3 regions of the Streptomyces thermoalcalitolerans genome follow, and region 2 is predicted to be linked to each of the others. Evidence: riboswitches for the same ligand, from Rfam matches in the RefSeq annotation. Region 2 holds a riboswitch; each other region holds the start of a gene.
The links. A riboswitch is a leader RNA that binds a small molecule or an ion and turns the genes downstream of it on or off. The one in region 2 is predicted to bind cobalamin.
Positions count from the first base shown of each region.

Region 1: another riboswitch for cobalamin. It lies ahead of ABD224_RS03035 (cobalamin biosynthesis protein); the one in region 2 lies ahead of ABD224_RS17115 (ribonucleoside-diphosphate reductase subunit alpha).
Region 3: another riboswitch for cobalamin. It lies ahead of ABD224_RS08255 (energy-coupling factor ABC transporter permease); the one in region 2 lies ahead of ABD224_RS17115 (ribonucleoside-diphosphate reductase subunit alpha).

Region 1 is NZ_BAAAHG010000003.1:50,532-60,157, forward strand. Features, by position in the region: gene ABD224_RS03010 (hypothetical protein) at 1-1,231, opposite strand, end outside; gene ABD224_RS03015 (alpha/beta hydrolase) at 1,583-2,710, opposite strand; gene ABD224_RS03020 (class II aldolase/adducin family protein) at 2,901-3,689, opposite strand; gene ABD224_RS03025 (inorganic phosphate transporter) at 3,902-5,155, shown strand; gene ABD224_RS03030 (hypothetical protein) at 5,238-5,462, shown strand; cobalamin riboswitch at 5,619-5,750, shown strand; gene ABD224_RS03035 (cobalamin biosynthesis protein) at 5,860-6,867, shown strand; gene ABD224_RS03040 (cobyric acid synthase) at 6,864-8,408, shown strand; gene cobN (cobaltochelatase subunit CobN) at 8,405-9,626, shown strand, end outside.
Region 2 is NZ_BAAAHG010000028.1:33,019-42,644, reverse strand. Features, by position in the region: gene ABD224_RS17135 (GntR family transcriptional regulator) at 434-1,198, shown strand; gene ABD224_RS17130 (DUF3311 domain-containing protein) at 1,317-1,586, shown strand; gene mctP (monocarboxylate uptake permease MctP) at 1,583-3,193, shown strand; gene ABD224_RS17120 (GNAT family N-acetyltransferase) at 3,269-3,781, shown strand; adenosylcobalamin-variant (AdoCbl-variant) riboswitch at 3,900-4,011, shown strand; gene ABD224_RS17115 (ribonucleoside-diphosphate reductase subunit alpha) at 4,143-6,551, shown strand; gene ABD224_RS17110 (ribonucleotide-diphosphate reductase subunit beta) at 6,551-7,579, shown strand; gene ABD224_RS17105 (helix-turn-helix domain-containing protein) at 7,873-8,838, shown strand; gene ABD224_RS17100 (bifunctional albaflavenone monooxygenase/terpene synthase) at 8,860-9,626, opposite strand, start outside.
Region 3 is NZ_BAAAHG010000009.1:95,882-105,507, reverse strand. Features, by position in the region: gene ABD224_RS08285 (inositol monophosphatase family protein) at 96-1,013, shown strand; gene ABD224_RS08280 (phytoene desaturase family protein) at 1,219-2,628, shown strand; gene ABD224_RS08275 (O-acetyl-ADP-ribose deacetylase) at 2,625-3,140, shown strand; gene ABD224_RS08270 (energy-coupling factor ABC transporter ATP-binding protein) at 3,167-4,039, opposite strand; gene cbiQ (cobalt ECF transporter T component CbiQ) at 4,036-4,785, opposite strand; gene ABD224_RS08260 (energy-coupling factor ABC transporter substrate-binding protein) at 4,791-5,162, opposite strand; gene ABD224_RS08255 (energy-coupling factor ABC transporter permease) at 5,162-5,869, opposite strand; cobalamin riboswitch at 5,900-6,085, opposite strand; gene ABD224_RS08250 (TerD family protein) at 6,269-8,194, opposite strand; gene ABD224_RS08245 (DUF4352 domain-containing protein) at 8,719-9,354, opposite strand; gene ABD224_RS08240 (hypothetical protein) at 9,609-9,626, opposite strand, start outside.

The sequences.
Region 1 (9,626 bases), on a different contig from region 2:
CCTGGAAGGCGGCCCGGCGCACGGCCTTGGCCAGCGCCGGGTCGGGGTGGGCGGCGGCGAGGGCGACCAGCACCTGCACGGTCCGGGGATGGCCGACGGCGCGCACTTCCTCGAGCAGGGCCGGGATGGTGGGCTGCACCGCGGACTCCAGATGGCGCACGAGCATGGAGGGCTCGCCGTGGTCGATGACGGCGGCGGCGGTGTCCACCCACAGCCACGTGGCCTCCTCACGGGTGAGGGCCTCGTGGGCGTCCTCCGCGTCGACGCCCTCGTGCTCGGCGAGCCACAGCAGGGCGTACGGCCTGAGCACCGGCTCGTCGAGCACGGCCCGTACGTCGGGCTCGGCGGGCGCGCCGACGACCCTCAGCGCGTCGAAGGCGAGACCGCGCAGCAGGGCGTCCGCGCCGCGGGCGGCGTCGAGCAGCTCGGCGACGGCACTGCCGACGGGCCTGGCCGCCAGCCAGGCCCGGTACTCGGCCCGGGCCGCGTTCGGCCGCAGCTGCGCACAGCCGCGGAGCATGTCCTCCGCCGACTGCTCGATGTTCCCCGCGGGGCTCTGGGCGGCGACACAGATCTGCTCCAGCTTGACCCAGACCGCCCAGCTGCCGAGCGGCGTGAGGGTGGCCTGCCCGTCCTCGCAGGTGAGCGCCCCGACGGACGCGAGCGCCCGCAGCGCCCAGTCGAGCAGAGGCGCGAGCTCGGCGGCGTCGGCCGGCTCGGCGGCGGGCGGAGGGGACTGCGGGTCGTAGGGGATCTCGCAGCGCTCGGTGCGCAGTTCGGTGACGCGCTGCCTGAGGAGGTCGAGGAGCTGGTCGACGGGGACGGGACCGGCGGAGAGCTGGAGGAAGGAGAGGACCTGCGGCATGGCCGAGACGACCTCGGCGACGGCGGCGGGCTCATGGCCCTCGGGTTCCGGACAGGCGAGCGACCAGGCGTCGAACAGGGCGACCCAGCCACGCAGAACGGCGCTGTCGTCGCGGTCCCAGGCGCGCAGCCGCCATCCGGGGCGGGCACTGTCGCCGTGCACCTCGATCAGGCCGGAGAGCCGGGCGGTGTCCCAGTCGGCACGGACCTGGTCGGGCGTCAGGCCCAGGGCGATGGCCGCGCGTTGGGCGGACGCGTCGGAGAGGGTGGCCTTGCCGTCTCCGGTCGCCCCGGCACGGCCGGGGCCGAGGGCGGCGTCGGCCCAGCGGGCCACACGGGCCGCTCCGGCCAGCTGGGAACGCGCCATTCCGGCCAGCTCCGGAGGGGCCGAGGTGCCCTGCGGGGGGCGCGGTGCGGTGCGGTGGGGCTGCCGCCGGCCCGCGGCTCGGGGAGCGGCGGACAGGGGTCGCGGGCGAACGAGTCGCAGTCTGGAGTCGCGCGGGGTACGGGACGTCACGGGTGCAGTCTTCCGGTTGACGGTCCGAAAACCCAAACGGAATGTCGCACCGGGCGGTGAGGAGGTCCGCGGAAGGGGCCGGAAGGAGGGTGGTACGACGCCTTTCAGCCGGTGCCGAAGGCCGCCGAAGGACCCGTCGCCGGCCGAAGCGGAACCCGGCCGCCAAGGCCCGGCCACAGCTCCCGGCGGTCTCCGCCGGGCTCATATCAGCGGCGTCAGGAAGCGCCGCAGCGCCTCCTCGTACCCTTTCGGGTCGGCATTCCACATCGCGCTGTGCGCGGCGTTCCGCACCGTGTGCAGGGCCACCAGGTTGGGGTGGCGTTCGGCGAGGCGACGGGAGAGCTGCCAGGGGGCCACCCGGTCGTCGGGGCCGTGGACGATCAGCGTCGGCACCGAGAGTCTCTCGGGGGTGGCCGCTTCGGCGAGCCGGTCGCCGTACAGTCCGGCGCGCCCCTGCGCGGCGCGCACCGCGAGCGGCAGCAGCGGCCCCGGGACGTGCCGGGCCCGGGCCAGGGCCCGCATCGTGACCTCCCAGTTGAGCACCGGGGAGTCCAGCACCAGCCCGGCGACGCGCTCGCGCAGCTCCGAGCGGCGGGCGGCCCGCAGGGCCATCGTGGCCCCGGTGGACCAGCCGTAGAGGACCACCCGCTCGGCCCCCGACTCCACCGCATGGCGGATCGCCGCCTCCAGATCGCGCCACTCGGTCTCGCCGAGGTGGCTCAGGCCGTCCGGGGAGCGGGGCGCACCGGCGTCGCCGCGGTAGGCGAGGGCCAGCACCGGGAAGTGCCGGTGGTGCAGGAACTCCATGACGTTCATGGCCAGTTCGCGGGTGGTGCCCAGCCCGTGCACCGCGATCACCCAGGTTCCGCGCGCCCCGGGCACGAACCAGGCGGGCAGGGTGCCGAGTTCGCCCGGGATCCTGACGTCCTCGTGGTTCAGGCCGAGTGCGGAGCGGGGGTTGCCGACGTACAGGTTGGGGGTGAGCCACACCTTGTCGCGGGGTTTCAGGGAGCCGTGGGTGACGCGTTCCAGGCGGCGTACGACGGTGTCGGGCCGGTGCGAGGCGCCGGACAGGACGGGGCCGACCACCGCGTGGGAGCCGTTGCCGGCCAGGCCGTAGGTGCCGGGGCGCAGGGAGGCCAGATCGCGGGTGAGGATGACCTGGCCCGCGGCCGTGCCGTGGACGGTCAGCCGTGGTTCGGTGGGCAGGGGGCGGCCCGGGACCACCTTGAGCGCGGCGTCGCTGGCGAGCCTGCCCGCGACGACGCTCGCCACGCTGCCTGCCAGAACCGCGGTGACGGCCGCAGCCGTCGCTGTGACTGTGCGCACGGGACCAGTGTCACGGCGTATCCGGCCATGGGCCAGTGGAGAGGGACGGTCGGGGTGACACACCCCCGCGCGCTTCACCGGAGAGAGGCGTTCCTCCCCTGCCTCCCGCCTCCCCCGCCTCCTCTGCCTCCCCGAGCCTCCTGCACCCGTGGCCCGGGGGCGGCTTGCGCCGCCCCGTACCGGCCGGCCGCTACCGCCCCGGCTGCCCGTACTTCCGCAGCCGCTCCTCCGCCTGTGCCAGCTGCTCCGGCGTCAGCAGAGTGGGGGTCAGGCCGGGCACGGACGAGGCCGTCAGCCAGAGGCGGCACATCCACTCCAGCTGGGCGGTGCGGTCGTACGCCTGGTCGAGGGTGGCGCCGTAGGTGATCGTGCCGTGGTTCTGCAGCAGACAGCCGGTGCGGCCCTCGAGGGCGCGCACCATGTTCCGGGCCAGCTCCTCGGTGCCGTACGTCGCGTACGGGGCGACCCGGACGGGTCCGCCGAGCACGCCGGTCATGTAGTGGACCGGCGGCAGCTCGGTGACGAGCGTGGAGACGGCCGTGGCGTGCACGGCGTGGGTGTGGACGACGGCGCGGGCGTCGGTGGTGCGGTGGAGGGCAAGGTGCATGGGCAGCTCACTGGTCGGCACCAGTGCGCCGAGCACCTGCCGTCCCGTCAGGTCGACGCCGGTCACGTCGTCGGGGGTGAGCCGGTCGTAGGGGACACCGGACGGGGTGACCAGGACGATGTCGCCCACGCGTACGGAGACGTTGCCGGAGGTGCCCACGACCAGCCCGTCGGACACCATGCGGCGGGCCGTCGCGACGAGCGCCTCCCATGCGCCGGCCACCTCCTCCGCGTTCGGTGCGTCCGGCGCGTCCCCCTCGCCTCCCTGCGCGTTCTGCGCCTCTTGTGCGCCTTGTACGTCCTGTACGCCTTGCCGCTCCCGCTCTCGTTCCCGCTCCTGTGCGCGCTCCCGTTCCCGCCGCTGCTCCGCCATGCGCCGCCCCTTCCGCACCGTCCCGCCCTGAGCTGCTCCGTCATGTGTTGCCCCGTCCTGCCCCGACCGTGTCGGGACAGCCCCGGAAGCGACCGGTATCTCCCCGGCGGACCACTGGAACGGACACCGTGAAGACCGCCTCAGTTCATCTTCTGTTCACCCTGGTTACCTACGTTCAAGCCGCCCATGACGCTCGAACGATTGCCAGGTAAATGGAAAGCTTCTCGCTGATCCTCGCGATTGTGGTGATCACCGCACTCGTGTTCGATTTCACGAACGGTTTCCACGACACCGCCAACGCGATGGCCACCACCATCTCCACTGGCGCACTCAAGCCCAAGGTCGCGGTGGCCATGTCCGCCGTGCTCAACCTGGTGGGCGCTTTCCTCTCCGTGGAGGTCGCCAACACGATCTCCAAAGGTCTCGTCGACGAAAGCGGCATTCGTCCCGAGGTCATCTTCGCCGCCCTGGTGGGCGCGATCCTCTGGAATCTGCTGACCTGGCTGGTCGGGCTTCCGTCCAGCTCCTCGCACGCCCTCATGGGCGGCCTGATCGGCGCCACCGTCGCCTCGGCGGGCATCGGCGCGGTGCACGGCGGCGTCCTGGTCACCAAGGTGCTTCTCCCGGCAGTCGCCGCCCCGCTCGTCGCGGGCATCTCCGCTCTGGTCGCGACCCGGCTGACGTACCGCCTCGGCAGGAACACGGACGGCAGGGCGGCCGAGAGGGGCCACCGCGCCGGCCAGATCGCCTCCGCGGGCCTGGTCTCGCTGGCCCACGGCACCAACGACGCGCAGAAGACGATGGGCATCATCACTCTCGCCCTGATCACCGGCGGTGCCCTCGCCCCCGGTTCCAACCCTCCCGTCTGGGTCATCGCCTCCGCGGGCATCGCCATCGCGCTCGGCACCTATGTCGGCGGCTGGCGCATCATCCGCACCATGGGCAAGGGGCTGACCGACCTCCAGCCGCAGCAGGGCTTCGCCGCCCAGACCAGCGCGGCCACCGCCATTCTGGCCTCCTCCCACCTCGGCTTCTCCCTCTCCACCACGCACGTCGTCTCCGGCGCGGTAATGGGCGCCGGCCTGGGCCGCAAGGGCGGCGTCGTCCGCTGGTCCACCGCGACCCGCATGTGCGTCGCCTGGGCCCTGACCCTGCCGGCCGCGGCCCTGGTCGGCGCCGGCGCGGAGGCCATGACGCGCCTCGGTGACTGGGGCACCGGGTTCGTCGCCGCCTTCCTGGTGGTCTCCAGCGCCACGATCTGGAAGATCTCCCGCCGCGAGGTCGTCGACCACACCAACGTCAACGCCGCCGACGAGACCCCTGCGGTCGCCGACAGCGAGAAGCCGTCCGACGCCCTCACCCCGGCCACCCTGGCCTCCCAGGCGGCCGAGGATCTCACGGCGACGATCCCCGCCCCGGCATCCGCCCCCACCGCGCCCGCGGCGACCCCGCCGGCCGCCGCCTGAGTCCGCGCCCGGACAGAAGCCCGGACAGAAGCCCGGACAGAAGCCCGGACAGAAGGCCCCGGACAGAAGGAAGAGAAAACCCATGGACATCGACTGGGCGGCCCTCGGCTCCGTCTTCGGCGTGAGCCTCGGCGTATCGGTGGGCCTCGTGGTCCTGTTCAGCCTCGGCATCGCCGCTCTCTCCCGCCGCGACCGGGCCGCCGAGCAGGGCAGCGGCGGCGGAGCGCTCGCGGTCACCGGCGCCTGCGTCTGCTTCGCCGCGTGCGCCGCCGCGGTGGCGTACGGGATCCATCTGATCGTGGCCTGAACCGACAGGCACCAGCGGCATCGCCCGCTCCGCCCGGAGCGTCCCGAGGACGCCCCGGGCGGGGCGGGCGTTTTCGTGCGCCGGTCGTGCGCGGTGGTGTGGGTCTTGTCTCACTGCGCCTGCGCAGGTCAACGGCAAGTTGACGGGCGTTCGCGGGGCATGGTGGACTGCCGGGGCCATGTACGGCGGCAAGAGAGGAAGCCGGTGCGAATCCGGCGCGGTCCCGCCACTGTGACCGGGAGGGCGACTTCCCGGGAGCCAGGAACTCTCCCCGTCGGTCTCGTCGAACCAGGGCGTGGACACCCTGAGTGAGGACATATCGCGATGCACGGCTGCCGACCGAGGTTCACCAGCGACACCCCGACCGCACCTTCGGTACCCCCGGTCGGCTGACCCGATGGGTGCCGATCGCGTTTTCGCGTACGGCGCCACCGCCGGCCTCCTCGGTGACCTGATCCTCGGCGATCCCCGTCGCGGACATCCGGTCGCCGTGTTCGGCCGTGCCGCGAGCGCCGTGGAACGCGCCCTGTGGCGGGACCACCGCGGCTGGGGCGCCCTGCACACCGCCGTGTGCGTGGGGGGCACCGTGGCGGTGGCCGCACTGGCCGCAGCCGCCGTACGCCGCTCCCGTGCCGCCTCCGTCGCCCTGACCGCCGCCGCCACCTGGACCGTCGTCGGCGGCACCTCGCTCGCGCGGGAGGCGCGGACGATCGGGCGCGCGCTCGGGGCCGGGGACGTCGACGGCGCCCGGGCGCGGCTGCCGCACCTGTGCGGACGCGACCCGCAGGCGCTGGACGCCGACGGGATCGCGCGGGCCGTCGTCGAGTCCGTCGCCGAGAACACCTCCGACGCGGTGGTGGGCGCGCTGCTGTGGGGCGCCGTCGCCGGAGTGCCGGGCCTCCTCGGCTTCCGGGCCGTCAACACCCTGGACGCCATGGTCGGGCACAAGTCCCCCCGCCACCGCCGCTACGGCTGGGCCTCGGCCCGTCTCGACGACCTCGCCGGCTGGCCGGGGGCACGGCTGACCGCCGCCCTGGCGGCCGTCGCGGGAGGCGACCCGCGGGGTGCCGTACGGGCCTGGCGTGCCGACGCCCGCAAGCATCCGAGCCCCAACGCCGGCCCGGTCGAGGCCTCGTTCGCGGGGGCCCTCGGCGTACGGCTGGGCGGCACGCTCTCCTACGGCGGGCGCGTGGAGCACCGCCCGGTGCTCAACGGCTCCGGGCGCGCCGTCCGGACGGAGGACATCGAGCGGGCCGTACGCCTCTCACGGCGCGTGAGCTGGCTCGCGCTCGGCACCTGCGTCGCCGCCAGGCTGCTGTGCGCCCGCGCCCGCCGGGCGGGGGCCGGGGCGGGGGCAGGGCTGAAGGCATGGGCGACGGCACGGACGAAGGGACGGACGTCATGAACGGCGGTCTGCTCGTCGCCGGCACCACCTCCGACGCCGGGAAGAGCGTCGTCACGGCCGGGATCTGCCGGTGGCTGGTGCGGCAGGGCGTGAAGGTCGCGCCCTTCAAGGCGCAGAACATGTCCCTCAACTCCTTCGTCACCCGTGAGGGCGCCGAGATCGGGCGGGCGCAGGCCATGCAGGCCCAGGCCTGCCGGATCGAGCCGACCGCGCTGATGAACCCGGTGCTGCTCAAGCCGGGCGGCGAGCAGAGCAGCCAGGTCGTGCTGCTGGGCAGGCCGGTGGGCGAGCTGAGCGCACGCGGCTACCACGGCGGGCGGCAGCACAGGCTCCTCGGCACGGTGCTGGACTGCCTCGCCGAACTGCGCGGCACGTACGACGTGGTGATCTGCGAGGGGGCGGGCAGCCCGGCCGAGATCAATCTGCGCCGGACCGACATCGTCAACATGGCGGTCGCACGGGGTGCGCGGCTGCCCGTGCTGATCGTCGGCGACATCGACCGCGGCGGCGTCTTCGCCTCCTTCTTCGGCACGCTCGCCCTGCTGTCCCGCGAGGACCAGGAGCTGGTCGCCGGGTTCCTCGTCAACAAGTTCCGCGGCGACGTCTCGCTGCTGGAGCCGGGGCTCGACATGCTGCACGGGCTCACCGGACGGCGCACCTTCGGCGTCCTGCCCTTCCGGCACGGGCTCGGCATCGACGAGGAGGACGGACTGGGGGTCCCCCCGCTCGAGCGAAGCCGAGAGTGGGGGAGGGTGTCGCTGCGGGGGGCTGTGCGGGAGTCCGCGGTGGCCCCTCCGGTGGGCGAGGAGATCCTGCGGGTCGCCGTCTGCGCCGTCCCCCTGATGTCCAACTTCACCGACGTGGACGCGCTCGCCGCCGAACCGGGCGTCGTCGTGCGGTTCGTGGACCGCCCGGAGGAGCTGTCCGACGCCGACCTCGTCGTCGTGCCCGGCACCCGGGGCACGGTCCGGGCGCTTCGGTGGCTGCGGGAGCGGGGACTTGCGGAGGCCCTCGAGCGCAGGGCCCGCGAGGGACGGCCCGTCCTCGGGATCTGCGGCGGCTTCCAGGTCCTCGGCGAGCACATCGAGGACGAGGTCGAGTCGCGGGCCGGACACGTGGACGGCCTCGGACTGCTGCCGGTACGGGTCCGGTTCGCCCGGGAGAAGACCCTCGCCCGGCCCGAGGGCGAGGCCCTGGGCGAACGGGTCGAGGGCTACGAGATCCACCACGGGGTCGCCGAGGTCACCGGCGGGGAGCCCTTCCTGGACGGCTGCCGGTCCGGAGCCGTCTGGGGCACGCACTGGCACGGCTCGCTGGAGTCGGACGGCTTCCGGCGTGCCTTCCTGCGCGAGGTGGCGGCCGCCGCCGGCCGCCGCTTCGTCCCGGCCGCCGACACCTCCTTCGCCGCCCTGCGCGAGGAACAGCTCGACCGGCTCGGCGATCTGATCGAACAGCACACGGACACGGACGCGCTGTGGCGGCTCATCGAGTCGGGCGCGCCGCGAGGACTTCCCTTCATTCCCCCGGGAGCACCCGCATGAGCACAGTGTTGTTGTTGTCGACCGCCGACACCGATCTGCTGGCGGCCCGTGCCTCGGGCGCCTCCTACCGGATCGGCAACCCGGCCCGGGTGGACGTCACCGAGGAACTCCCCCGGCTGCTCGACGGCGCGGACGTCGCCGTCGTCCGCCTGCTCGGCGGCAAGCGCGCCTGGGAGGACGGACTCGCCGCGCTGAAGGCGTCCGGTGTCCCGACCGTGCTGCTGGGCGGGGAGGCCGTGCCGGACGCGGAGCTGATGGCCGAGTCGTCGGTGCCGGCGGGCGTGGTGGCGGAGGCCCTGCGGTACCTCGTCGAGGGCGGGCCGGCGAACCTGGCCGAGCTGGCCCGGTTCCTGTCGGACACGGTGCTGCTGACCGGTGAGGGCTTCGAGAAACCGCGGAAGATGCCGGAGTACGGCATCCACGGCGACCGCCCCTTCACCGAGGGGCGCCCGACCGTGGGCGTCCTCTTCTACCGCGCCCACGAACTGAGCGGCAACACCGCCTTCGTGGACACCCTGTGCGACGCGATCGAGGCGCACGGCGCCAACGCCCTCCCGGTGTACTGCGGTTCGCTGCGCGGCGCCGACCCGGGGCTGTACGAGATCCTGGGACGGGCCGACGCCCTGGTCGCCACCGTCCTCGCCGCCGGCGGCACCCACGCCTCGCAGGCCTCGGCGGGCGGGGACGAGGAGTCCTGGGACGTCGGGGCGCTGGCCGAGCTCGACGTCCCGGTGCTGCAAGGGCTCTGCCTGACCTCGTCGCGCGCCGCCTGGGAGGCGTCGGACGCGGCCCTCTCCCCGATGGACGCGGCGATGCAGGTCGCGATCCCGGAGTTCGACGGACGGCTGATCACGGTCCCGTTCTCCTTCAAGGAGCAGGGCCCCGACGACGTACCGGTGTACGTGGCCGACCCCGAGCGGGCCGCCCGGGTGGCCGGCATCGCCGTACGGCACGCCCGGCTGCGGCACAAGCCGAACGCCGAGAAGAGGATCGCGCTCGTCTTCACCGCGTACCCGACCAAGCACGCGCGGATCGGCAACGCGGTCGGCCTGGACACCCCCGCCTCGGCGGTACGGGTGCTGGACGCCCTGCGGGAGGCGGGCTACACGGTCGAGGGGTACCCCGACAACGGCGACGAGCTGATCCACCGTCTGATCGAGGCCGGCGGCCACGACGTGGAGTGGCTGACGGAGGAACAGCTGGCCGCCGCACCCGCGC
Region 2 (9,626 bases):
GCGGTTGAGCGACATACGAGCGTCGGCGCATCACCGCCCGTGGGGCCGGGTCCTGGACCAATGGTGTAGACCAGTAGGGGGAGCTTGGCTTAGACCAATAGGGCTGTCAAGGGTGCGCAAGCGGGCACGAGAAGCCCGTTATGGGACCGCGATATGCAGGGACCTTTCATTGCCCGACCGGCACCCGACCGGCCCGGACGGACGCCCTCGTTCCCCTGGACCACCGGCCGCCGCCTCCCGCCCGCGGCCCGTCCGCCGCCGTGGACCACCGGCCCCGTACCGGGGGATGGACTAGACCAACCGGGGTCACGGCGGTATACAGAGAAGATCACGGAGCGTGCGGGTGGACCACCGCGCACCGAGCCGTGCCACGATGTGAGCCGTGGCCGATGGGATGTCGGTCGCTTCGGCACAGGAGCCGGGAAGGCAGAGCATGAGCACCGACGTCAGCAGTGCGGAGAACGAGGGTGGGACGACCGTCCGTACCGCGCGTGTGCCCAAGTACTACCGTCTGAAGAAGCACCTGCTCGACATGACGGAGACCCAGGCGCCCGGTACGCCGGTCCCGCCCGAGCGGACGCTGGCGGCCGAGTTCGACACCTCGCGCACCACCGTGCGCCAGGCCCTGCAGGAACTGGTCGTCGAGGGCCGGCTGGAGCGCATCCAGGGCAAGGGCACCTTCGTCGCCAAACCGAAGGTCTCCCAGATCCTGCAACTCACCTCCTACACCGAGGACATGCGCGCCCAGGGCCTGGAGCCGACCTCGCAGCTCCTCGACATCGGCTACATCACCGCCGACGACCGGCTCGCGAACCTGCTGGACATCGCCACCGGCGGACGCGTCCTGCGCATCGAGCGGCTGCGCATGGCCAACGGCGAGCCCATGGCCATCGAGACCACGCATCTGTCGGCCAAGCGCTTCCCGGCGCTGCGCCGCAGCCTGACGAAGTACACCTCCCTCTACACCGCCCTCGCCGAGGTCTACGACGTCCATCTCGCCGAGGCCGAGGAGACCATCGAGACCGCACTGGCCACTCCGCGCGAGGCGGGCCTGCTCGGCACCGACGTGGGCCTGCCGATGCTGCTGCTCTCCCGGCACTCGCTGGACCAGGAGGGCCGGCCGGTGGAGTGGGTGCGGTCGGTGTACCGCGGGGACCGCTACAAGTTCGTGGCCCGGCTCAAGCGGCCCGCCGACTGAGGCGGGCGGTCACCGTCCGGCTCAAGACAACTGTGAACAAGGGGTTCCGTTCCCTCGGCACCGTGACCTAGATTTCCTGCGCACTTTGCCGGTGACCTGCGAGGGAGCGGAGCCGCACATGTCAGACGTCCCAGGATTCGGCAGAGGGGTGGTGACCCCCGCGCGGGTGGTCATCGGCCTCTGCCTCGTCGCACCGTTCGTGGCGATGCTGTGGGTCGGTTCGTACGCCAAGACCGACCCCGTGCTCATCGGGATCCCGTTCTTCTACTGGTACCAGATGCTGTGGGTGATCATCTCCACGGCGCTGACGATGGTCGCCTACAAGCTGTGGCAGCGTGACCAGCGCGACCGCGCCACCCGGTCCGAGGACGGAGGCGCGTCGAAGTGAAGGACGGCGTCAACGGCGTCGCGCTCGGCGTCTGCATCTTCTTCTTCCTGCTCGTCACCGTCATGGGCTTCATGGCCGCCCGCTGGCGCAAGGCCGAGAACGAGCACACTCTCGACGAGTGGGGGCTGGGAGGACGGTCGTTCGGCACCTGGATCACCTGGTTCCTGCTCGGCGGCGACCTGTACACGGCGTACACCTTCGTGGCCGTGCCCGCGGCGATCTACGCGACCGGCGCGGCCGGCTTCTTCGCGGTGCCGTACACGATCCTGGTGTACCCGTTGATCTTCACGTTCCTGCCGCGGCTGTGGTCGGTGTCCCACCGGCACGGGTACGTGACGACCTCGGACTTCGTCCGCGGCCGGTTCGGCTCCAAGAGCCTGTCGCTGGCGATGGCGCTCACCGGCATCCTCGCCACCATGCCGTACATCGCGCTCCAACTCGTCGGCATCCAGGCGGTGCTGGACGTGATGGGCGTCGGCGGCGGCGACAGCACCCACTGGTTCGTGAAGGACCTGCCGCTGCTGCTCGCCTTCGGTGTGCTGGCGGCGTACACCTACTCGTCGGGGCTGCGTGCGCCCGCGCTGATCGCGTTCGTGAAGGACACCCTCATCTACCTCGTCATCGCGGTCGCGATCATCTACATCCCGATCAAGCTGGGCGGCTTCCACGACGTGTTCGCCAAGGCGGGCGAGAAGTACGCCGAGGCGGGGGCGGGCGGTCTGGTGCCGGCACCGGCCGGCCAGTGGACGTACGCCACGCTGGCCCTGGGCTCCGCGCTCGCGCTGTTCATGTACCCGCACTCGATCACCGCGACGCTGTCCTCGCGCAGCCGTGAGGTGATCCGCCGCAACACCACCATCCTGCCGCTGTACTCGCTGATGCTGGGCATGCTCGCTCTGCTGGGCTTCATGGCCATCGCGGCCGGGGTGAAGGTGGACAACGGCCAGCTCGCCATTCCGCAGCTGTTCGAGAACATGTTCCCGGACTGGTTCGCGGGCGTGGCGTTCGCGGCGATCGGCATCGGTGCGCTGGTGCCCGCGGCGATCATGTCGATCGCCGCCGCGAACCTGTTCACCCGCAACGTCTACAAGGACTTCATCAGGCCGAACGCCACGGCCGAGGAGGAGACCCGGGTCTCCAAGATCGTGTCGCTGCTGGTGAAGGTGGGCGCGCTGGTCTTCGTGCTGGCCATGGACAAGACGGTCGCCATCAACTTCCAGCTGCTCGGCGGCATCTGGATCCTGCAGACCTTCCCGGCCCTGGTCGGCGGTCTGTTCACCCGCTGGTTCCACCGCTGGGCGCTGCTGGCGGGCTGGGCGGTCGGCATGGTCTACGGCACGGTCGCGGCCTACGGGGTCGCCTCGCCGACGCAGAAGCACTTCGGCGGTTCGGCGAAGGAGATCCCGGGCATCGGCGAGGTCGGCTACATCGGTCTGACGGCGTTCGTGCTCAATGCGGCCGTCGTGGTGGTCCTGACGGTCGTTCTGAGGGCGGTCAAGGCGCCCGAGGGCACCGACGAGACCAAGCCGGAGGACTACACGGCGGACGCGGGCGACCCGGGGGTCGAGGTGGAACTCCCGCCGGCCACCGCGGGAGCCGCCCGCTGAGGAACGGGTGTGACGCGGGCCGCCGGTTCTCCTCCGGCGGCCCGCTGTCGTATCCGTGCGGCACACTTCACGCCCATGGACTTCACGATCCGGCCGGTGGAACCCGGCGAGTACGACACCCTCGGGGAGATCACCGCCCAGGCCTATCTCCAGGACGGGCTCCTCGATTTCGGGGAGAGCGACGCGTACCTCGGCGAACTGCGCGACGTGGCCAAGCGGGCGGCCGCCGCCGAGGTGCTGGTGGCCGTGGCGGACGACAACGAGGTGCTCGGTGGCGTGACCTTCGTGCCCGCCGGAGGTCCCCTGGCCGAGATCTCCGGCCCGGGCGAGGCCGAGATACGGATGCTCGCGGTCGCGCACGCGGCCCGCCGCCGGGGTGTCGGCGAGGCGCTCGTACGGGCCTGTCTGGACCGGGCACGGGCCATGGACGGCTGTGTCCGCGTGGTGCTGTCGACCCAGAGCACCATGCACTCCGCCCACCGGATCTACGAACGCCTGGGCTTCGTCCGCACACCCGAACGCGACTGGAACCCCCTGCCGCACATCGACGACATCACTCTGCTCACCTACGCGCTGACGCTGAACTGACGACCGGACCGGCACCGAGCCGGCTCCGGGCCGACGCCACGTTACCCATCTGACCCAGGCTCAGCACAACATCTGGGGGTGCTTCCCCGCCCCGGCACAACATGTATGCTCATGCTCGCTGTCGCCGCAGGGGAATCCGGTGCGAATCCGGAACTGTCCCGCAACGGTGTATTCGCACACGTGTGCCCGCATGGCCGTGTACGTGCGTCAGTCCGAGTACCTGCCGGCAGTGCACCCGGCCGCCCGGTCCGGGTGCCCCGACGTCCAGGCCTCGTGGGGTGGGCCGGTGGACGCGACGCCGCGTGCGCTCGTGTGCTGCCCTGCCCTCGACGAGGCCCGTGCCGAGCGAGGGAGATCCCACGTGACCATCGCGTCAGCCGACCCGGCCTCAGCCACGGCCCCGGAGGCCGGCAGTCCCGGCGCCGCACTGCTGCAGACCCTGACCGAGTTGACCGCCGACCTTCCCGACGCCGACCCCGGCCGGGTCGCCGCCGCCGCGCTGCGCGGCCGGTCGGCCCACGCCGACGAGGCCGAGCTGCGGGAACTGGCCACGGAGGCGGCCGCCGGACTCATCTCCGAGGACCCCGCCTACTCACGGCTGGCCGCCCGGCTGCTGACCCTCGGCATCCGCGACGAGGTCGCCTCCCAGGGCGTCACGTCGTTCACCGGCTCCATCGCCGTCGGTCACCGCGAGGGCCTGATCGCCGACCGGACGGCCGCGTTCGTCCGCGTGCACGGCGAACGGCTGGACGCCCTGGTCGACCCGGCCGCCGACGACCGCTTCGGCTACTTCGGTCTGCGCACCCTGTACAGCCGCTATCTGCTGCGGCACCCGGTCAGCCGCAAGGTGATCGAGACGCCCCAGTACTTCCTGCTGCGGGTGGCGAGCGGCCTGGCCGAGGACGACACCGCGCGCTCCCTCGACGAGGTCGCGGAGCTGTACGGGCTGATGAGCCGCCTCGACTACCTGCCCTCCTCCCCCACGCTGTTCAACTCCGGCACCCGGCACCCCCAGATGTCGTCCTGCTATCTGCTGGACTCCCCCGGGGACGAGCTGGACTCGATCTACGAGCGCTACCACCAGGTCGCCCGTCTGTCCAAGCACGCCGGCGGCATCGGCATCGCCTACTCCCGCATCCGCTCGCGCGGTTCGCTGATCCGCGGCACCAACGGGCTCTCGGGCGGCATCGTGCCGTTCCTGAAGACCCTGGACGCCTCGGTGGCCGCCGTGAACCAGGGCGGCCGGCGCAAGGGCGCGGCGGCGGTCTACCTGGAGACCTGGCACGCGGACGTCGAGGAGTTCCTGGAGCTGCGGGACAACACCGGCGACGACGCCCGCCGCACGCACAACCTGAACCTCGCGCACTGGGTCCCCGACGAGTTCATGCGCCGGGTGGACGCAGACGAGCAGTGGTCGCTGTTCTCCCCCTCCGACGTGCCGGAGCTGACCGATCTGTGGGGCGAGGAGTTCGACGCCGCGTACCGGGCCGCGGAGGCCAGGGGCCTGGCGAAAAAGACACTGCCGGCCCGCGAGCTGTACGGCCGCATGATGCGCACCCTCGCGCAGACCGGCAACGGCTGGATGACCTTCAAGGACACCGCCAACCGCACCGCCAACCAGACGGCCGAGCCCGGCCACGTCGTCCACTCCTCCAACCTCTGCACGGAGATCCTGGAGGTCACGGACGACGGCGAGACCGCGGTCTGCAACCTGGGGTCGGTCAATCTGAGCGCGTTCGTGCGCGACGGGGACGGCGAGGACAGCAAGGACAGCGGGGACAGCGGGGGCGTCGGGAGCATCGACTGGGAGCGGCTGGACGAGACGGTCCGCACCGCCGTCACCTTCCTCGACCGCGTGGTCGACATCAACTTCTACCCGACCGAGCAGGCACGCCGGTCCAACGCCCGGTGGCGCCCGGTGGGCCTGGGGGTCATGGGCCTGCAGGACGTGTTCTTCAAGCTGCGGCTGCCCTTCGACTCCCCGGAGGCGAGGGCCCTGTCCACCCGGATCGCCGAACGGATCATGCTCGCCGCGTACGAGACCTCCGTCGCGCTCGCCGAGCGGCACGGCCCCCTTCCGGCCTGGGAGAAGACCCGTACGGCCCGGGGTGTGCTGCACCCCGACCACTACGACGTCGCGTTCACCTGGCCCGAGCGCTGGGCGGCCCTGCGCGAGCGCGTCGCCGCGGCCGGCATGCGCAACGCGCTGCTGCTCGCCATCGCCCCGACCGCCACCATCGCCTCGATCGCGGGCGTGTACGAGTGCATCGAGCCGCAGGTCTCCAACCTGTTCAAGCGCGAGACGCTGTCCGGGGAGTTCCTCCAGGTCAACTCCTATCTGGTGGCCGACCTGAAGAAGCTCGGCGTCTGGGACGCCCGGACCCGGGAGGCACTGCGCGAGGCGGGCGGCTCGGTGCAGGGCTTCGTCTGGATCCCCGAGGACGTACGGAAGCTGTACCGCACGGCGTGGGAGATCCCGCAGCGCGCCCTGATCGACATGGCGGCCGCCCGCACCCCGTTCCTGGACCAGTCGCAGTCCCTGAACCTGTTCATGGAGACGCCGACCATCGGCAAGCTCTCCTCGATGTACGCGTACGCGTGGAAGCAGGGCCTGAAGACGACGTACTACCTGCGTTCCCGCCCGGCCACCCGGATCGCCCCCGCGGCCCGGGCACAGCACCGCACCACCGCCCCCGCACCGCGGGCGACCGCGTCGGACGCCGTCGCCTGCTCCCTGGAGAACCCCGAGTCCTGCGAGGCCTGCCAGTGATGTCCACCCGTCCCCCGGCCGCCCGCCCCCAGAATCTGCTCGACCCCGGCTTCGAGCTGACCCTGCGTCCGATGCGCTACCCCGACTTCTACGAGCGCTACCGGGACGCCATCAAGAACACCTGGACCGTGGAGGAGGTCGACCTCCACTCGGACGTCCCCGACCTCGCGAAGCTGACGCCGGGCGAGCATCACCTCATCAGCCGGCTGGTCGCGTTCTTCGCCACCGGCGACTCGATCGTCGCCAACAACCTGGTGCTGACCCTCTACAAGCACATCAACTCCCCCGAGGCGCGGCTGTATCTGAGCAGGCAGCTCTTCGAGGAGGCGGTGCACGTCCAGTTCTATCTGACGCTGCTGGACACCTATCTCCCCGACCCGGACGACCGCGCCGCCGCCTTCGCGGCCATCGAGCACATCCCCTCCATCCGCGAGAAGGCCGAGTTCTGCTTCACGTGGATGGACTCGGTGGAGGAGCTGGACCGTCTGGAGACGAAGGCGGACCGCCGTCGCTTCCTGCTCAATCTGATCTGCTTCGCCGCGTGCATCGAGGGTCTGTTCTTCTACGGCGCCTTCGCCTACGTGTACTGGTTCCGCAGCCGGGGCCTGCTGCACGGGCTGGCCACCGGCACCAACTGGGTGTTCCGGGACGAGACGATGCACATGTCGTTCGCCTTCGACGTGGTGGACACCGTCCGCAAGGAGGAGCCGGACCTCTTCGACGACGCGTTGCAGCAGCAGGTCACCGACATGCTGAGGGAGGCGGTCGGGGCCGAGCTGCAGTTCGCGCGTGATCTGTGCGGTGACGGCCTGCCGGGGATGAACACCGACTCCATGCGGCAGTACCTGGAGTGCGTCGCCGATCAGCGTCTGACACGTCTCGGCTTCGCCCCGGTGTACGGCTCGGACAACCCCTTCTCCTTCATGGAGCTCCAGGGTGTTCAGGAGCTGACCAACTTCTTCGAACGGCGTCCGTCGGCGTACCAGGTGGCGGTGGAGGGCACCGTCGACCTGAACGAGGACTTCTGACCGGCGCACCTCTGCCGGGGGTCCCGGTTCTTCCGGGGCCCCTGGTCCTTCCGGGGCTTCCGGCCCTCCCGGGCCCGCCGGAGCTGACGGTCGATACGGAGGTCGCGGACGGCACCGATCGCCGCGGGCAGGACCATGAGGACCAGGAGCCCGAGGACGGTGATCAGGGTGATGAGACCTTGCAGCTGTGTCGTATCCATGGACACCACTGTCGCGCCGGGCACTCCCTTTCGTGAGTGGCAGGACTGCCGTACATCTTCAAATTCCTGCCACTGCCGCGGCATACTGGCAGCATGCTGAAGAACGTGGCCGCCGTCCTGCTGGACCAGGTGCATCCCTTCGAACTCGGCGTCGTCTGCGAGGTCTTCGGACTCGACCGCAGCGACGAGGGGCTGCCGGTGTACGACTTCGCGACCGTCTCCGCGGAGGGGACGCCGCTGCGCACCCACGTCCCCGGTCTCACGTTCTCGACGCCGTACGGCCTGGAGCGGCTGGAGGAGGCGGACCTGATCGTGGTGCCGGCCTCGGACGCGGCCCCCTCGTGCGACTTCCCGCCCGCGCTGCTCGACGCGCTCAACCGGGCCGTGGACCGCGGGGCGCGGGTGCTCAGCGTCTGCTCGGGCGTCTTCGTGCTGGGCGCCGCCGGGCTGCTGGACGGGCGGCGCTGCGCGGTGCACTGGCGGCACGCGGAGGAGCTGGCGCGGCGCTTCCCGCGGGCGGTCGTCGAGCCGGACGTGCTGTACGTGGACGAGGACCCGGTGATCACCTCGGCCGGGACCGCGGCGGGCATCGACGCCTGTCTGCACATCGTGCGCAAGGAGCAGGGCCCCCAGGTCGCCAACCGGATCGCCCGGCGGATGGTGGTGCCCCCGCACCGGGACGGCGGGCAGGCCCAGTACATCGAGCGGCCCCTGCCCACGTCTCCCTGCGACACGGTCGGCGAGGTGCTGGCCTGGATGGAGAGGCACCTCGACCAGGAGATCACCGTCGAGCAGCTCGCGGCCCGCGCGCACATGTCCCCGCGGACCTTCGCCCGTCGCTTCCAGCAGGAGACCGGTACGACCCCGTACCGCTGGCTCCTGCGTCAACGCGTGCTGCTGGCACAGGAGTTGCTGGAAGCGACGGACGAGACGATGGATGCGATCGCGAGCCGGACGGGGTTCGGGACGGCGGCGGCGCTGCGGCACCAGTTCATCCGCACGCTGGGCACCACCCCGAACGCCTACCGGCGCGCGTTCAGGGGCCCGCGGGCCGCCTGAACGCGTGGGTTCCCGCTCGCGTCACCTCGGCACCGGCCGGACCAGCAGATTCCGCGGACGCAGGGTGATGCCGATCTGCGGGGAGTCGTCCGACCCGGCGACCCGCTCCAGACGGAACCGTGCGGCCACCGCCGCCGTGAAGAGGCTCAGCAGCGCCATGGAGAAGTGGTCGGCGGGGCACTTCCGGTTGCCCACGCTGAAGGGGCTCATGGCGTATTTCGGTACGTCCTTGGCCCGCTCGGGAAGCCAGCGGTCGGGATCGAACGTCAGATGGTCCGCGTACGATCGCGGATCGCGCTGGATGGCGTACGGACTGTAGATGATGTCCGCCCCGGCGGGAATGCGCCATCCACCGAGTTCCGTGTCGGTGACCGCCCGCCGTGTCAAAACCCATACCGATGGCCGTAAACGCATCGTTTCCACGACGACATTGTTGGTGTGCGTGAGCATGCGGACGTCGTCGAATGTCACGGGTTTGCCGCCGGTCACGGTTTCAACTTCCGCGTGGATCCGGTCCGCGTGTTCCGGATGACTCACGAGTGTGTGCAGCAGCCACATGATCGTGGCGCCCACCGATTCACCGCCGGCGGTGAGTATCGCGACCACCTGGTCGTGGATCTCCTGCTCCCCGATCGGCTCGCCCGTGTCGTCCTTGGCCGTCAGCAATACCGTCAGCAAATCGTCCGGTTTTCGCCCTGACGCCCGGCGTTCGGCGACGACCTCGTCGACGAGGCGATGCATATCGGCCAATGCGCGGTTGAATGCGCGGTTGGCCGGAAACGGCAGCC
Region 3 (9,626 bases), on a different contig from region 2:
CGGGACGTGCCCCGTCCGGGATCTGTTCACGTCGATTCTCCCCGGAGTGCACCGACCCGGCAGGGAATGTCGACGAGGCGTGTTCTCATGGAGGCATGATCGAAGAGACGGAGACCTGGAGGTCCTCTTTGGACGAAAGACTGGTGGGAGACTTTCTCGGGCGTCACTCGGCCGATGTGGAAGAGGAGATCCGCAAGGCGGCCGCGGTCGAGATCATGCCCCGTTTCCGCAGGCTGGCGGAGCACGAGGTGGACCAGAAGTCCGGGCCGCACGACCTGGTGACGGATGCCGACCGGCTGGCCGAGCGGCACCTCACGAACGCGCTCGGTGCCCTGCTGCCCGGCTCCGTCGTGGTCGGCGAGGAGGCGGTGCACGCCAACCCGCTGGTCTACGAGGCGCTTCAGGGAGAATCCCCCGTCTGGATCATCGACCCCGTGGACGGCACACGGCAGTTCGTGCACGGCGACCCCGGCTTCTGCACCCTGGTCGCCCTCGCCCACCGGGGAGTCGTCCTGGCCTCCTGGACCTACGCACCGGCGCACGACCAACTCGCCACGGCGGTACGGGGCCAGGGCGCCTTCCTCGACGGCACGCGCCTGCGCTCCGGCGCCCCCGAGCCGGACCGTCCCCTCGAAGTCGCCGTTTCCCACCCGGACTTCACGACCGACGAGCAGAAGCGCGCCCTGCTCGGCCTGTGGACCGACGGTGTCGCACCGCGTTCCTGCGGCTCGGCCGGCCTGGAGTATCTCGCCGTCGCCCGTGGTGAGGTGGACGCCACGGCCTTCTCGTGGGAGGCGGCGTGGGACCACGCGGCGGGCCTGCTGCTGGTCGAGGAGGCCGGCGGCGCCCAGCTGACCCTGACCGGCGCTCCGTTCCGCATCACGGGCGGCAACTCCCTGCCGTTCACGGCGGCCCGGGACGCGGCGACGGCACAGAAGGTGGCCGGGCTGCTGTCCGGCACGGCGGGCCCCGGCCCGCACCCCGGGACAGGAGACCCGGCCCCGGCCTCCTGAGCCGGGCCGCCGGACGCCGGCGCCTCCGGCCTCCGCGTCCCTCCCGCGTCCCTCCCCGCTCCGGCCCGTGTCCGGCGTCGGACCACCCGGCTCCGGGCGCCGGGCTCCCGGCCGTCCAGGCGTCCGGCCTCCGGAGTGTCGGTCTCGCGGCATATCCTGACCCTGAGTGGCCATCGGCTGACGAAGGGGTCCGAAGGTGCCGTCGATGCTCGATGCGGTCGTGGTGGGTGCGGGACCGAACGGCCTGACGGCCGCCGTGGAACTCGCCCGCCGCGGCTTCTCCGTCGCCGTGTTCGAGGCGCGTGACACCGTGGGCGGCGGCGCCCGCACCGAGGAGCTCACCCTGCCCGGCTTCCGGCACGACCCGTGCTCCGCCGCGCACCCCCTCGGCATCAACTCACCCGCGTTCCGCGCCCTGCCCCTGGAGCGCTACGGCCTGCAGTGGCTGCACGCCCCGCTGCCCATGGCCCACCCCTTCCCGGACGGCACCGCGGCCGTGCTGTCCCGGTCGGTCGCCGAGACGGCCGCCTCCTTCGGGCCGCGCGACGCGGGGGCGTACCGCAGGCTGGTCGAGCCGTTCCTGCCCCGGTGGGACACCCTGGTCCGCGACTTCATGTCGCTGCCCCTGACCGCGCTGCCCCGCGACCCGGTCACCCTCGCCCGCTTCGGCCTGGTCGGCCTGCCCCCGTCCACCTGGCTGATGCGACGCTTCCGCGACGAGCGTGCCAAGACCCTCTTCGCCGGTCTCGTCGCGCACGTCATTTCCCCGCTCAGCGGCTTCGCCACCAGCGCGATCGGCCTGGTCTTCGCGCTGGCCGCGCACGCCCGCGGCTGGCCGGTCGCCCGCGGCGGCTCCCAGGCGATCTCCGACGCGCTCGCCGCCTACCTGAAGGACCTCGGCGGCGCCCTGCACACCGACTACGAGGTCAAACGCCTCGACGACCTGCCGCCCGCACGGGCGTACGTCTTCGACACCTCGCCCACCGCGCTGGCCCGCATCGCCGGCCTCGGCCGGTACTACGACGGCTACCGCTACGGCGCCGCCGTCTTCAAGATCGACTACGCGCTGGACGGGCCGGTCCCGTGGACCGCGGAGGAGCCCCGCAGCGCCGGCACCGTGCAGATCGGCGCGAACAGCGCCGAGATCGGCGCCGCGCTGCGTGCCGCCTCCCGCGAGGGCCGCGCACCCGACCGGCCCTTCCTCATCACGGTCCAGCCCAGCGTCGCCGACCCCACCCGCGCACCCGCCGGGAAGCAGGTCTTCTGGGTGTACGGCCATGTCCCCAACGGCTGGACCGGGGACCTCACCGACGCCGTGGAACGCCAGCTGGAACGCTACGCCCCCGGCTTCCGCGACCGTGTCCTCGCCCGTGCCGTCGCCGGCCCGCCCGAGATCGCCGCCCGCAACGCCAACTACGTCGGCGGCGACATCGCCACCGGCGCGGCCTCGGGGCTTCAGCTCCTGCTGCGTCCCAAGCCGTCCCTCTTCCCGTACAGCACTCCGCACCCGGCCGTCTTCCTCTGCTCCTCGGCCACCCCGCCGGGCCCCGGAGTGCACGGCATGTCGGGGCACAACGCGGCGAAGGCCGTCTGGCGGAGGCTGCGGCAGTCATGACGTCCACCACCCTCACCCTCGTCCAGGGCGACATCACCCGGCAGCGCGTCGACGCGATCGTCAACGCCGCCAACTCCTCCCTTCTCGGCGGCGGAGGCGTCGACGGCGCCATCCACCGCCGCGGCGGCCCCGCGATCCTCCAGGAGTGCCGTGCCCTGCGCGCCTCCCGCTACGGCAAGGGCCTGCCCACCGGCCAGGCGGTCGCCACGACGGCCGGTGACCTGGACGCCCGATGGGTGATCCACACCGTCGGTCCCGTCCACAGCCGCACCGAGGACCGCTCGCACCTGCTGGCCTCCTGCTACCGCGAGTCCCTTCGCGTCGCCGACGAGCTCGGCGCACGGACGGTCGCCTTCCCGGCCATCTCCACCGGCGTCCACCGCTGGCCGCTGGACGACGCGGCCCGGATCGCGGTGGAGACCGTCCGGCGGACCGGGACCGCCGTCGAGGAGGTGCGATTCGTGCTCTTCGACGACACGGCGTACAGGGCGTTCGCCGCACGGATCGGCTGACCCCGGCCGGCCGTGTGCCGGATGCGTCAGCCGTCGGCGCGGACCGGGGAAGCGGTGTCGGCCCGCAGGAACGCGGACAGCTCCTCCGGGGTGCGCGGAGCGGCCGCGGCATCCGTCAACAGGCCCTGCGCGAGCAGCAGTTCCGCCGCCGCGACGCCCCACGGCAGCCGCAGCCCCGCCTGCCGGAGCAGATCCGTACGGGCCAGCATCGCCGCCGCCGGACCGGTCCGCACCCCGTCCGGGGTGAGCAGGGCCGCGTCGTCGGCCCAGCGCAGGGCGAGGTCGACGTCGTGGGTGGCCATGACGACCGTGGTGCCGCCCGCCCGCAGCTCGCCGAGGGTGACGAGCAGCCGCTCCTGCCCGTCCGGGTCGAGGCCGGCGGTCGGTTCGTCGAGGATGAGCACACGGGGCCGCATGGCAATCGCACCGGCGATGGCGGTGCGTTTGCGCTGCCCGTAGGAGAGCAGATGGGTGGGCCGGTCGGCCAGATGGGTGATGCCGAGGGCGCCGAGGGCCTCGTCGACCCGGGCCCGGACCTCGGTGTCCGGCAGGCCGAGGTTGAGCGGCCCGAACGACACGTCCTGGGCGACGGAGGCGGCGAAGAGCTGGTCGTCGGGGTCCTGGACGACCAGCTGGACGGTGGTCCGCAGCCGGGTCAGCCCCTTGCGGTCGTACGTCACCGGCCGTCCCTCGACGGTCAGCCGGCCGGTGCGGGGCCTCAGCCCCCCGCTGAGCAGCCGCAGCAGGGTGGTCTTGCCGCTGCCGTTGCGGCCGAGCAGAACGAGCGCGCGTCCCTCGCGGATGTCGAAGTCGAGGCCGTCGAGGACGGTGGGGCCGTCCTCGTAGGCGAAGGACGCCCCCCGCAGGGCGACGAGCACCTGCTCACCTGGCTCACTCATGACAAGGGCCCTTTCAGCACGAAGGTGAGAGCGGCGACGCAGCCGAGGAGCACGACGCTGCCGAGGGTGAACCGGACGGAGACCCGGGCCTCGGGCACCAGCACCCGCAGGGTGCCGTCGTAGCCGCGTCCGGCGAGTCCGGCCTGGAGCCGGGAGGCCCGGTCGAAGGCGCGGACGAAGGCGGTGGCGCCGAGTCCGGCCAGGGAGCGCCAGGTCGCGGCCCGGGTGGTGTGCCCGAGCCGGGCGGCCTGGGCCGCACGGACCCGGCGGATCGAGTCCAGCAGCAGAGAGCTCATGCGGTAGGTCACCAGGGCGACGTCCACGACCGGGTCGGGCACCCCGGCCCTGATCAGCCGGGGCAGCAGGTCGGACATCGGGGTGGTGAAGGCGAACAGCAGCACACCGAGGGAGGCGGCCGAGGTGCGCAGCAGCAGTTCACCGGCGCGGCGCGGTCCGTCGTCGGCGAGGGACAGCACTCCCTCCGGGCCGCCGACCTGGACGAGGAGGGTGGCGGCTCCGGTGACGCAGAAGCCCAGAGGCACCCGGTAGGCACGCCACAGCCGCCGGCCCGGCACTCCCGCCGGGCCCAGCAGCACCACGAGGGTGGTGAGGAGCACCAGGGCCGCGCCCGGCCAGGGCGGCAGGGCGATCGCCAGGGCGGTCAGGCCCAGTCCGAGCACGGCCTTGTCCACGGGATGGCGGCAGCGCCAGCGACTGCTGTGCGCCGCCGTGTCGATCGGCAGCACGGGACTCAGGACCCCTGGACCTCGGACTTCTCGGCGGTGCTCCCGGCGTCCTCGGCGGCGGCCTGCCGTGCGCGGGCCCGCTGCTCACCCTGCCGGCGGCCCCGGCGGAGACCGAAGTAGTAGGCGAGCACGCCCGAGCCGAGGGCGGCCTGCACGGCGAACAGCGCAGACTCGATCTCCCCGGAGGGCGGTTCGTACAGCGGGGAGAACCACGGCTCGTAGTCCGGTTCGAGCTCGGTGATCACCGTCTCCGCCTCGGCGTCGGCGCCGGTGAACGGCTCCTCCTTGTGGTCGCCGAGGCCGAGCACCAGGGGCAGCACGGCGAGCGCGACCACGGCGAGCAGCAGCAGGAGGTTGGTCCTCGTGTTCTTCCTCATCACGCCACCGCCCCGGTGCCGGTCGCCTTCGCCTCGGTCCGCCCGCCGGTCACGAGCACCCCCAGCCGGGTCAGTTCACCCTTGCTGGACTGCACCAGCAGCCGCATCACGAGCACCGTGAGCAGCCCCTCGCTCACTGCGAGCGGGATCTGCGTCACGGCGAAGACCGAACCGAACTTGCCGAGCGCTCCCAGGAATCCGCTGCCCGGGTCGGGGAAGGCGAGCGCCAGCTGCACGGAGGTGACGCAGTAGGTGGACAGATCGGCGGCGAACGCGCCGAAGAACACCGCGACCATCAGCGGCACGTCACAGCGGCGCAGCAGCCGGTGGACGCCGTACCCCACCCAGGGCCCGACGACCGCCATGGAGAAGACGTTGGCGCCGAGCGTGGTCAGCCCGCCGTGGGCCAGCAGCAGCGCCTGGAAGAGCAGCGTGATGGTGCCCAGCACCGCCATGACCGGCGGCCGGAACAGGATGGCACCCAGCCCGGTGCCGGTCGGATGGGAACAACTCCCGGTGACCGACGGCAGTTTCAGAGCGGACAGGACGAAGGTGAAGGCACCGGAGGCGCCGAGGAGCAGTGTGCTCTCCGGGTGCTTCCTGACCTCACGGGTGAGTGTCCGTACTCCGTGGACGACGAACGGCGCGGACGCGACGCCCCAGGCGACCGCGTGCGCCGGAGGCAGAAAGCCCTCGGCTATGTGCATGGCTCGGCAGACCCTCTCCAGCACCTCGTGGATGGTTGACGCGCCTCGGCCGGTCTCCTGGCTGACGGGTGAGAGCGCCCGGACTCCGCCTTCCCAGGCCCGCGAAGGCCCAGTGGCTGCCCGCGAGGGGCCGGAGCCGGACTTCCCGATCACAGTGGCGAGGGCCGCACCGGCATCACACCGGATTTCCCGTTCACCGAAGCATGGTGAGCGTAGTGCCCGGCGGAAGCCGCTGACAAGCACGGCGGGAGAGCGCACACGAGCACGGCGGGAGAGCGCGCGAGCGCACCGGAGCCGTCGGCCTCCCGCTGCCGCGTGTCCGCGCCGCCGTCGAGGAGACGCGGTTCGTGCCCCCGGGCGGCGGGGCGTACGAGGCGTTCGCCGCGCGGGCCGGCCGGATCAGTCGACGACGTCGACGCCGTACCGACGGGCGAGGGCGTCCAGACCGTGGTCGTAGCCCTGGCCGACGACGCGAAGCCGCCAGCGGGGGCCGCGACGGTAGATCTCGGTGAGCAGCATGGTGCGCTCGGTGGTCGCGGCGTCCACGGTGGCCTGGACGAACGGCGCGGCACTGGTGCCGGGACCGGAGCTGATCTGGATGGCGCCGACGTCGCCGAAGGTGGGCGTGCCGTCGATGGCGGCCGCGACGACGACGCGCCGGGCCGACGGCGGCAGCGTGGCGAGGTCGATGCTGATGGTCTGCTCGGTCGGTCCGTCGCTGAGCAGCCGTACCGTCCCACCGGGGTTCTCCGGGGCACCGTAGAAGACGAAGTCCTCGTCGAAGGCCACCTGTTCGTCCTCATCGAGCACGAACGCGACCACGTCGATCTCACACGTCGTCTGCTGCGCCCAGGAGGCCGTGACGGTCCACGGGGACGCCGGGGTCCGCTCGTCCGGACCGGGAAGGTCGACGACGCCGCCGCGCGGCAGCACCTGAGGGGCCGGGCGCCGGTCGTCGGCGGCCTGCTCGAGGACCGGGGCGTCGAGCCAGGCCGCGTCGTGCGTGGGCACGGCGAGCGAGGTGATGCGCCGCATACGGCGGTCGGTCTCACCCCTGGGGAGCAGGACGACATCGGTGACGCTCGCGGACAGGTTGATGGCGGCGGCGCCCCCGAGTTCGACGATGCGCGCACGGGCCCTTGCGGCCTGGGGGTGCGTGCCGCCCAGGACGAGCACACGTCGCCCCGCCAGGGGACCGTTCGGTCGCGCGCGGCGCCGGGCAGGCTTCGGTTGGTGCTCCGGCTCGTCGGGGCCGGGCCGTGTTCCTGACCCCGTGGCGGGAGAGGGAGCGGAAACGGGGGCCGGAGGCCGGGGAGCGACGGCATCGACCCGGTCGGGTGACCGCTGCGCGGGCACGGTAGGCGGCTGCGCGGGCGTGCCCGGGGGAGCCGGGGCCGCCGCCTCATGCGGAGTTCCCGGCCGTACGTCGTCCAGCAGTTCCAGGAAGGTCTGTTCGTCGATGACCGGCACGCCGTCCGCCCGTGCCCGCCGGGCCTTGGCGGTGCCGGCGGAGGAGTTGTCGGCGACCAGGACGCTGGTGTGCCGGCTGACGGAGGACACCACGTTCAACCCGGCGGCGACGGCCCGCTCCACCAGCACGGTCCGCGGGGTCCGGGTCTCTCCGGTGACGGCCACTTTCATGCCCTGCACCAGCGGCCCGCCTGCGGTGAGACGCCCGGGGTTGCGGAAGGCGCACGGCGTCTTGGGCGGGCGTGGCGCGAACCGGGAATTCTGCCGCGGCGGGCAGGCCACCAGAGGCAGGGGCAGCTCCAGCCGCGCCGCCTCCCGCAGCGAGGCCCGCAGCACCCCGGCCAGGACCCGGGTGTCGTCGAGTGCGTCGTGCGCCTTCACCCGCGTGACGCCGTAGTGCGCGGCGAGCGTCCCCAGTTTCAGGTCGCGGGTGGGCGGGTCGATCCGCCGGTTCAGCGCCAGCGTGCACAGCCTCCGCGTGACCGGCAGCCGCAGACCGGCCCGTGCGAACTCGTGCGCGAGGAAGTCGTAGTCGAACTGGGCGTTGTGCGCGACCAGCACCCGGCCCTGGAGCATCGCGCCGATCCGCCCGGCCACCTCCTCGAAGCGGGGCGCCCCGCGCAGCCGTTCGGGAGTCAGCCCGTGCACCCGCACGGGCCCGGGATCACAGCCGGGATTCAGCAGCGTCGAATATTCCCCGGTCTGTTCGCCGTCCGGCCCCAGCGTCACCACGGCCACGGACAGCACCCGGTCGCGGCGCGCGACCAGCCCGGAGGTCTCCACATCTACCAAGGCCCAGTCGAAGGCGTAGTCGCGCAGGCTGGACAGGTCGAAGGCAGAGGAAGCAAGAGACATGACAGAAGGATGTTGACCTATACGCCACCCTTCAACCTGGATGCCCTTTCATCCCTGTATGTCCTTCCGGTGTGTCCTTCCGTGCCGACGCCGGATCCTCGTCGGCCCAGGGACGTCCCGCGCCTGAACCGCCCTCGGCGACCCGAGCGCCGCCCGCGCGATCGGCCTCGCCGACGGCAGGAACCCCTGTAGTGCTTCGTCGGATTCCGCCTGCGGCGGCTTCGCGGGCGGGCAGAGACTGCCTGTAGGTGGTAGCGACGCCGCTTGCCCGTGGCCCTTTTGATGCCGGCCCAGCCGCGGCCGGGTCAGGCGGCCTTGCCGAAGCCGGCGGCGGCCAGGTTCTGGTCGCGCGGCGGGGCGTCCGAGAGCGGCGCAGCAGCGGTGAGTGCTGCGGTGGCGGCGGCGAGTGCGGCGGCCCTGGTGACGGTGCGACGCTTCGTGCTCCCCTATTGCGCGTGGTTGCAGGTGGCGGCCCCCGCTGCCATGGGCAAGCGGGGGCCGCGGCCGTGTGCCGGCGGGCGGTGTCAGGAAACGTCGGCGCGGACCGGGTCGCCGAGGAAGCCGTCGGTGTAGGTGACGTACTTCGCGGTGAAGGTGCCCTTGCCGGTGACGGTGCCGGTGATGTTCTCGCCGGGTGCGAGTTCGACCGTGTCGATCTGCTGCTCGTCGACACCGAGTTCGGCGGTGTGCTTGGTGCCGTTGGTGTCGGTGATGGTGAAGTACAGCGGGTTCACGTCGATCGGCTCGTCGCCGTTGTTGGTGATGGTGATGAGCACGCTGGTGTAGTCGCTGCTGCTGGCGAGAATGCTCTTGGAGAAGTCGGTCTTCTTCGCCGTGATCTTCACCGGACCCTCGGAAGCGGCCTCCTCCTTCTCCTTGCCGGGTTTGTTGTCCGCAGGGGCCTTCTGACCGGAGTCCTCGGTCTTGTCGCCCGGGGTCTTCTCGGCGACGGCTGATGTTCCCTTGCTGTCACCGGAGTCGCCGCCGCCGATGACGGCGCCCACAGCGCCCAGCAGGACGAACAGGCCGACGATGCCCAGACACCCGAGGCCGACGATCTTGCCGACGCTGCGCTTCTTCGGCGGCTGCGGCGCCGGGTGGCCATACCCGGGCTGAGGCTGCTGCGGCGGGTAGGGCTGGTACGGGTGCTGCTGGCTCATGTGTTCCTCTCGGAATGTTCGTGCGTTCTCCGTGTGGGACTTGTGGGGAAGCTGTGCGGTTTCCTCATGTCCGGGATATTCACCTGATCGTGACGGACCGGTGATGATGGGGGCGGCCCGTTCAGTCGGTGCTCTTCTGCTCTTCTTTGCTTCTTCGGGGCGCGGCCGGTTGCCGGCAGGCATGGGTCGTCCCGGGGCGGACGGGCCGCGTAGGCGGGCGGCGGATCGAGGTGGATGAGCCGGGAGGCCTGCCATCAGGCGGCGATGGACGA